One region of the Dietzia sp. NPDC055343 genome, then DNA from elsewhere that is predicted to be linked to it. Evidence: riboswitches for the same ligand, from Rfam matches in the RefSeq annotation. Region 1 holds a riboswitch; the other holds the start of a gene.
What was found. Region 1 has a riboswitch for cyclic di-AMP ahead of ACWIE7_RS08345 (C40 family peptidase). Riboswitches for the same ligand answer to the same signal wherever they lie in the genome.
Positions count from the first base shown of each region.

Region 1 (4,381 bases):
CGGCCAGATCCGGCGTCGGCAGCAGCATCTCCGTCGGCACCCGCTCCACCAGATACGGCTTCGACTCGTCGTATCGGGTGGATTCGTCACCGCGGAAGGTCGACGCCAACACCGCGACGTCGTCAGGGTCGAGGTGTTCCAGATACGTCTCGAGGTACGACTGGATGCCCCCGGGCCTCGGCGGGTAGTCGTTGGTGATCAGCAGGGTCTTCGTCATCGACTCCGAGCCTGCCACACGGGAGGCCGGACACCCGCCCGACCTGCCGTTCTCTCAGTACCGGCGGATGCCGCTGATCGGCATCGCGTCGACCTTCTCGAGCTTGACGGGGACCCCGTAGGTCGGCGCGTGGAGAACCAGTCCGTCACCGGCGTACATTCCGACGTGCGTGGCGCCCGGGTAGTAGATCACCAGGTCACCCGGCTGCATGTCCGCCGGTGCGACCGGCGCCCCGGCTGCGGCCTGCGCCTGACTCGAGCGAGGCAGCGTCTTGCCCTCCCGGGCGTACGACCACACCATGAGCCCGGAACAGTCGAACTCCGACGGCCCGGTGGCGCCCCAGGAGTACGGAGACCCCAGCCGGGTCAGAGCGGTCCGGAGTGCAGCGGAGTTGATCCCGTCGACCGGAGGGGCGACGTAACCCTCCGGGACCATCGGCCCGCCGATCCACAGCGCGCGCTGGGAATCAGACAGGGCGTCGACCCGCCGCCGGACCTCGTCCATCCGGGCCCGCATCTCATCCGAGCGCCGGTCGAGCTCTTCCATCCTCTTCCGCGTGTCCTCTGCGACGGCCCTCGCCGCATCAGCAGCCCCCGTCGCCTCCTCCCGGAGCCTCGCGGCATCGACAGAGGCGGCCCTGGACGCGTCCAGGGCCGTGGTGGTGGCGCCGGAGAGACGGCTGAGCGCATCGAGTCGGTGGACCAGGTCCCGCGGGCTCTCGGCGAGAACGGCAGCACGGGTCGCGCCGGTGTCGCCGCCGCGATATCTCATCGCCGCCAGGTGGTCGACGAGTGACTGGTCCCGGCGAGCGGTCCCGTCCGCGGCCGCCGCGGCCGCCGCCGCGACACCCGCCGCACGTTCCAGGCGGTCCCGATCGGCGACCGAGCGCTCCAGTTCCGCGCGGGCCAGGTGGAGTTCCTCGCCCAGCGCTCCGGCCTCTTCCGACAAGCGCGACAGCTCCGCGAGGTCCTCCCCGGCGTCCGCGAGGCCTCGGCTCCCTCCTGCCATCGGAGAATCGTCGGTCTCGGCCTCGCCGGCCAGTTGATCGTCCCCACCCCCCGGCTCGTCGGAGGGAACGGCATCAGCAGGAACCCGCGGGGCGGGAAGCGCCGGCTGCGCGGACGCGACAGCCCCGAAGGTGAGCGAAAGTGCCACGGTCGCCGCGCCGACGGCCGCGATGAGACTGCGAGTCATCTGATGTGGGTCGAACTCTCGAATCGGTGGGATGCCGGATCCGTCCGCGATCACGGACGTCAAGGGTGGCATCGGGTGTCCGGAAACGAATGTTACAGACGACAAGACCCCGCTGGTCCTGGTTCCTCACCAGGATCAGCGGGGTCTGCGAAGTGCGGGGGACCCGATCAGTAGTAGCGGGTCGCGCCGTAGAACGGCATGGAGTCCAGCGGGGCGTAGCTGACCGAGGTGCCGGAGTACGGTGCGTGAACGACCTGGCCGTTACCGGCGTAGATGCCCACGTGGCTGGCGCCACTGTAGAAGGCGACGATGTCACCCGGCTGCAGATCGGCCTTGGAGACCTGGGTGCCGCCACCGACCTGGGCCTGGCTGGTGCGCGGAATGGAGATCCCGGCCTGCTGGTACGCCCACGAGGTCAGGCCCGAGCAGTCGAAGGAATCCGGCCCGGTCGCGCCCCAGACGTAGGGGGAACCGACGCGGGTCGAGGCCGCGTCGAGGATCTTCTGGCCGGTGCTGACCTGCGGCGCGGGAGCTGCGAACTCCTCCACGGGCGCGGCGGCCTGCTGAAGACCGGCGGGGAGGGCGATCCCCTCGGGCAGATCAACGGTGACCTGAGAAGGCACACCCGGCAGACGAAGCTCGACGGGAACGTCGACTGTCACGGGTGCGGCGGCGGCGGTACCGGATCCGGCGACGGCCGCTCCGGCGGCGAGCAGTCCGGCTGCGGCCACACGACGGCCGGTCGAACTGGTCTTGATGCTGTGGGCTCCCACGAGAGTCTTTCCTCTTTCTTCCTGCGACACCGACCGGGTTAGCTGACGGGTTCGGACACGGAAGTCTGTCCTACACTCTCGGACCTTCGAGGCCCTCGGGCGATTCACCCCAGTAGTTCTTGGTTCCCCGGCGCACCGTGACGGTGCTTAGGTGTTGACCTCGGCCCCCCACCGGTGGGCGGGTGATGACTTCCGAGGTCTCGAAAAGGTTACGAAAACGTCTCGCCGAAGTCCAGCCCATCGCCTATGCGGCGGGAAATGCAGCCAGGATCTCGACGGAAGAGACCATTCCGACATCCCGCAGCACCTCGATCGCAGACCGGACATCAGGGGCGAGAACATACCCGCAGGACTCCGCAGAAAGGGCGTCTACCTGGGGGCTTTCCGACCACAGGAACTCCACGATACATCCGGAGCAACCGCGATCCGCCGCAGGGCATCGTCCACAGTCCAATGAAAACATGATCTATCTCACACTCCGTCCCGGGCGCGTTGCCCGTCCGTTACCGACCCGCGATCCGCGTGTCGTGATGACCGACAGGCCGGACCATAGACAGCAGGTACGACATCCCCTCGACGAGCGGCCGGGGCGCCAGCAGTGTCGGACCGGAACGCTACGGTCTGCGGCATGTCCCGACCGATCTCTCCACCGACGGCATCGGCGCCGTCGACCACCTCGCCGGGGGTGCAGACGTCGTTCGATGAGCTCGAACCACTGCTGTCGGAGATCACCTTCGTCGTCGTCGACCTGGAGACGACGGGCACGCGAGCCGGTACCGATGAGATCACCGAGGTCGGCGCGGTACGGGTACGCGGCGGCGAAGTACAGGCGGAGCTGTCCACCTTCGTCGCGATCGACAGCCCCCTCCCCACGCATATCAGCCGACTCACCGGGATCCTGCCCGGCGATCTCGTCGACGCGCCACGGCTCGGCGAGGTCATGGCGACGTTCCTCGAGTTTTCCCGGGGAGCTGTCCTGGTGGCACACAACGCCAGGTTCGATCTCGGGTTCCTTCGCGCAGCGGCATCCGCCACAGGAAACGAGTGGCCCGAGCCCTTGTCTCTGTGCACCCTCACGCTCGCCCGCCGCATCCTGCACAGCGGGGAGACGCGGGGGCACCGGTTGGGGACACTCGCAGCGCACCTCGGATCGGCCGTCGAGCCGAACCACCGCGCCCTTCAGGACGCCAGGGCGACCGTGGACGTCCTCCACGCGCTCATCTCCAGGGTGGGCGACTGCGGGGTCTCCACGCTGTCGGAGCTCCGTTCCTACGACGGGCGATTGTCCCCCGAGGTCCGTCGTCGGGCCTCGCTCACCGACTCACTGCCCACCGGCTCCGGCGCCTACGTCTTCCGCGACGGTGAGGGCGTCCCCCTCTACGTGGGCTCGTCCGTCGATGTCCGGCGGCGAGCGCGTTCCTACTTCTCCGGCGGTGACACCCGGGGGCGGATGCGAACGATGGTCGGACTCGCGGAATCCGTCGAGGCTGTGGAGTGCTCCCACCTGCTCGAGGCATGGAGCGTCGAAGAGCAGTTGATCGACTCGCTCCAACCGCCCTTCAACCGCCGGTCCCGCGCTCCCCGGCGCGGCTGGTGGCTCGCCCCACCACGCGGGCGGGGCACGAAGGGACGGGTGAGCCGAATCCCGGAGGACCATCTGGCGTTGGGGCCGTTCCGGCGAGCCGAGGACGCGCGATCAGCATGGGAAGACCTCGTCATGGGCTTCGGGGCCGAACCGACACCGCAGAACTGGATCGCACTGGTGACCGGAGAGGATTCCGGGCCCCTGCGGACGTTGACGGCGAGAGTGGACGACATCGCCGCGGAAGGCGGCTTCGAACGCGCGGCCCGGCTACGGGACCGGACCGCCATGCTCATCCGTGTCCTCACCCGGCTCCAGGAACTCGCTGCCACCGCGGGCCTGACCGAGCTGGTCCTGGCCCAGAGAGCGGGCCGCGGGAGGTGGGAGGTGGCGGTGATCCGTCACGGCCGTCTCGCGGGCTCGGGAGCGGTACCCACCGGCGCCTCGCCGATGCCGGTCATCGACGCGCTACGCACGGCGGCGACGTCAGTGCGGCCCGGGCCCGGGCCGCTGGGTGGTGCGACCCTGGACCAGGTGCGGAATGTCCACCGATGGATAGATTCCGCACCCACACGCATCGTGTCCGTCGCCGGCTCGTGGCAACTCCCCGTGAAC
Region 1 covers NZ_JBSHMJ010000013.1:46,348-50,728, forward strand. Annotated here, with positions in the region: gene ACWIE7_RS08335 (glycosyltransferase family 4 protein) at 1-217, opposite strand, end outside; gene ACWIE7_RS08340 (NlpC/P60 family protein) at 272-1,411, opposite strand; gene ACWIE7_RS08345 (C40 family peptidase) at 1,579-2,184, opposite strand; cyclic di-AMP (ydaO/yuaA leader) riboswitch at 2,197-2,348, opposite strand; gene ACWIE7_RS08350 (DEDD exonuclease domain-containing protein) at 2,813-4,381, shown strand, end outside.

Region 2 (4,381 bases), on a different contig from region 1:
GGCGGCGGTGTTCGCCCTCGTCGCGGCGATCGGCAGTGCGCTGGGCAAGGTCGCTCTCGACTCCTCGATCCAGACCGACATCCCCGACGCCGCCCGCTCGTCGGCGTTCGGCCGTTCGGAGACGGCGCTGCAGCTGGCCTGGGTGTTCGGCGGGGCGCTGGGCGTGCTGCTGCCGCCGGACTTCACGATCGGCTTCTCGGTGGTCGCCGTGGTGTCCGCGGTGATGTTCACCCAGTCGCTGCTCACCGCGCGCGGCTCGACCCTCGTGCCCGGCCTCGGCGGCAACCGGCCCCGCTTCCCCGGTGAGCCGCGCGTCGCCGACGGTCCCGGCGCGCCCCGCGCACCTCGCGCGCCCGACTCACCCCGCGAGCCCGGCGTCCCCCACGCCCCAGGGGACCCCACCCCTGGTGACCCCGATGAGTCCGACGACGACGACGTCGGCAGAATAGAGCCGTGACCTCCAGCAGCGATTCCGAATCGACCGGCCTCCGCGTCCGCCCGATCACCTGGGCGATCCTGGCGTGGGTGATCATCATGATCTCCGCGATCGTCGGTGCGTGGAAGGGGTCGGAGGCGCGGTTCGGGGTGCTGCCGCAGATCACCGTGGCCACCGACCGGGGGCAGCAGTCGGCGCTGCCGTTCACCGCCACGGACCTGGACGGTAACTCATACACCAACCCGGTGCCCGAGTTCCTGATCCACGGCGAGCACACGCTGACGGTGCGTCTGCCGACCGAACTGAAGGACTCCACGCTGAACGTCTACGAGGTGCGCGAGGGTGGCACCCGCGACTTCACGGTCGAGGCGAACAGCGCCAGCGAGTTGCTGATCCCGGTGGAGACCGAGGAGGAGGGCCGCATCGAGGGCCTGGCCATCCGCTCGGTCCCGGTGGTCTACGACGCCGCCGGCGAGCCGACCATCCTCAACGGCGAGTGGTCGATGAGCTTCCTCTACGCCGACGCAGCCGGCGCCAGCGCCGGTACCGCGGCCGACTGACCCGGTACGCGAAACGGCGCCGATCATCTCGATCGGCGCCGTCACGGCATCTGTGTTCAGCTATCTGACTGCCATCCGGCCGGAAGCTACGGCTCCAGTTCGCGGGCGACCGCGCGGAGCACGGAGGCGACCCGGCCGGAGACCTTGGCGTCGGGCCGGTGGCCTCGGCGCAGCTCGGGCTGCACGGTCGACTCGAGCACCTTGATCATGTCCTCGACCATGCCGTGGAGTTCGTCGGCCGAGCGGCGGGGGCCGGTGCGCGGGGTTCGCTCCTCGGCGCCGGCGGTGGCGGGCTCGTCGTGGACCACCACGCGCAGTGCCTGCGGGCCGCGGCGGCCGGAGACCATGTCGAACTCGACGCGCTGACGCGGGCGCAGCGTCTCGACCCCGGCGGGCAGCGCGTCGGCGCGCACGTAGACGTCTTCCCCGCCCTCCTGGGACAGGAAGCCGAAGCCCTTCTCCGCGTCGAACCACTTTACCTTGCCGCTGGGCACCGCGATCCCCCTCTAGACACAGACGCGCACCTGCGCGACCACGACCTCAACTGATGCTCCGACAATACCCCTACCCACATAGCCATCCGCGTTGGTACCCGTCCCGGCGGGGGCGGTACCCTGCCCCCTGTGAGCTCCGACGACCAGCGCCCGACAGATGCCACCGACCCCTGGGCCCCGGCCGGGTCCGAGGCCGCCCCTTCCGTGACCGGGGCGAGCAGCACGGCGCCTCGTCGTCGTGGTCTCTTCATCACCGCAATGGTGATCTTCAGCATCGGCGTGATCTTCACGATCATCGCTGCGGGCACCCCGTTGATCCTCGGCCGGGACGCGCCGACCATCCTCTACCTGGTCGCGATGCTGTTCACACCGACCGGATTCGTCCTGGGACTCCTGTACGCGATTCTGGGTTCACGTCCGCCGAAGGTGTGACAAACGGCACCTTTGTGGTAACGCCCCAGGTAACGGGGGGATAACAACTCACCGATTCGCGCCGTCCCACCAGGTTTTATTTCAGAATGGTGACGATCCCGCATCGAACCGCTACAGTTCTTTCCAGACTCGTCAGCGAGTTGGCATCGGACGCACCCCCGAACTCCGCCCTGCGGCCGATGTGACCAATCCATTAACCGGGCGGAGACGGGGGACCCGACAGGGCCCACGCCGGGCCCGGCGGCCAGACGGTCGCCTTGGGGTGAAGCCGCCAGCGGCGGCCGGACACACTCGTCCGAACCCGACAGCTCACCCCGTAGGCACAGAGTGAAAAGGACTGACGCGTACATGACCTCGAACACCGGACGCCACCGCGCCGCCACCACCTCCTCCGCGCCGAAGACCGCCGTCAAGGCGGTCATCGCGGGCACCGCCCTCTCGGCCGCCGGCCTGGCCTTCGCGCCCGGCGCCAACGCCGCCCCGGATTCCGACTGGGACCGCCTCGCGCAGTGTGAGTCCGGCGGCAACTGGGGCATCAACACCGGCAACGGTTACCACGGCGGCCTGCAGTTCTCGCAGGGCACCTGGGCCGCCTACGGTGGGACCCAGTTCGCGCCGACCGCCAACCAGGCCTCGCGCGAGCAGCAGATCGCGATCGCCGAGAAGACGCTGGCCGGCCAGGGCTGGGGCGCCTGGCCCGCCTGCTCGTCCAAGCTGGGCCTGAACTCCGCGCCGACCCCGCGTGACGTGAACAACCTCACCCCGAACCCGGCTCCGGCCCCGGCCGCTCCCGCGGCCGAGGAGGCCCCCGAGGCCGTCACCGCCGCCGACCATGCCCAGACGCTGCACGACGAGGCCGTGGCCCGCGGTATCGCGCTGCCGGTCCTGCCGACCTACGAGGCCAACCAGGACGCCATCGACAGCGCCTACGCCGCCAACCAGGACGCGGTCGACAACTTCTTCGCGACCTACCTGAACTGATGCTCAACGCCGTGGGTCGGCCACCGACCCACGGCGCGACGGGCCTCGCGTCCTAGTTCGGACGCACACGAAAGGGCCGCCACCCCCTCCAGGGAGTGGCGGCCCTTCGTTGTCCGCTGTGTCGGCGCCGCGTCAGGCCCGGACGGTCTTGTTGACCACGGTCTCCGGGTGGACGTAGTGCAGACGCTCGTGCGGGAGCGGGAAGCGCTCCTCGCCGAACGGCGACAGTCCGCCCGCGACCAGCGCGGCGAGTTCGGTGACCGGGTGCTCGCCGAACGAGGCGTCGGGCCATCCCGGGTTGTCATAGGTCAGTTTCTTCTTGGCAGCCACGCTGCAAGTCTCTCACCTCGGGCGCACTGTGTCAGCAAGTGGGTCGGATACCGTCACGGCCCTCGCCCGGCGCACGCGCGCACACCCGCGCCGACGTCACTAGGCTGGGACGGATCATGTCGACCTCCCGCGCCACGTCCCGCCCGAGCGCCGGCGAACCGGGCTTTCCCGCCTGGCTCGCCGAGCAGTCCGACGACGCCCTCGTGCGCATGTGCACCCTGCGCCCGGACGTGGCCACGCCCGCCCCCGCGTCGCTGGAGGTGTTGGCCTCGCGGCTGCGGTTGCCTGCGTCCACCGCGCGGGCGATGGGCACGCTGTCGTGGCCGGAGCTACTGGTGCTGGCCACGGCCGCCGCGTTGGGTGCCGATTCCGGGGCCGTCCCCCTGTCGGCGGTCGCGGAACGTCTCGGGGTCGGCAGCAACAAGTCAAAGAAAAACCGCAAGGACGACGACACCGCCCCATTCCCCACCGCCGTCGCCCGTCTGCGGGACCTCGCCCTGATCTGGGGAGAGGAGGACGGTGCCCGGCTGGTTCCGGTCACCGCGTCGGCAATCGCTGCCGCACCTGTGGTGGCGCCGCACCCGGGCGAACCCGCCGGGACCTCGCTCGAGGAGGCGTGGGCGGGATTGTCCGCTCCGGCGTCGGGTGTGCTCGAGGCGATCGCCCGCGGCCGTTCCCCGGTCGGTGCGCTGGGATCCGGCGCGTCCGAGTCCGTCCGGGCCGCGGCCGCCGAGCTCGCCGCCGCAGGCCTCGCCGAGATCACCACCGGCGGGGACGCAGGCGCCAGCGGACCCAGCGGCCGGGGCCCGGCCGGCGACCGGGCCGGGTCGGGCCCCGGCGAGGTGGTCATCCCGCGCGCCCACGCCCTGGACCGGGCGCGCCACGGCGCGCGTCCCGCCACCGCTTCCGCAGCGACTGCTTCCGGCACCGCTTCCGCCTCCGCGTCCGCGACGATCGGCGCCACCAGCGGCCCGTCACTGCTGGACCTGCCCGCGTGGGCCGACCCGGTGGACGGCCGCACCGGCAAGGCCGCCAAGAACGCCGATGCCTCGGGCGGCGTGGCCGCGCTCGACCTGCTGCACCGCTGCGATTCCGTCCTCGCCGCCCTGTCGACGATCCCGTTGACCACGCTCAAGGCCGGCGGCGTG
Region 2 covers NZ_JBSHMJ010000008.1:25,684-30,064, reverse strand. Annotated here, with positions in the region: gene ACWIE7_RS05845 (MFS transporter) at 1-457, shown strand, start outside; gene ACWIE7_RS05840 (DUF2771 family protein) at 454-996, shown strand; gene ACWIE7_RS05835 (cold-shock protein) at 1,083-1,490, opposite strand; gene ACWIE7_RS05830 (hypothetical protein) at 1,620-1,922, shown strand; cyclic di-AMP (ydaO/yuaA leader) riboswitch at 2,103-2,257, shown strand; gene ACWIE7_RS05825 (transglycosylase family protein) at 2,271-2,903, shown strand; gene ACWIE7_RS05820 (hypothetical protein) at 3,036-3,233, opposite strand; gene ACWIE7_RS05815 (helicase-associated domain-containing protein) at 3,350-4,381, shown strand, end outside.
Region 2: it holds a riboswitch for cyclic di-AMP, as region 1 does, so the genes downstream of both, ACWIE7_RS05825 (transglycosylase family protein) here and ACWIE7_RS08345 (C40 family peptidase) in region 1, are expected to answer to the same signal.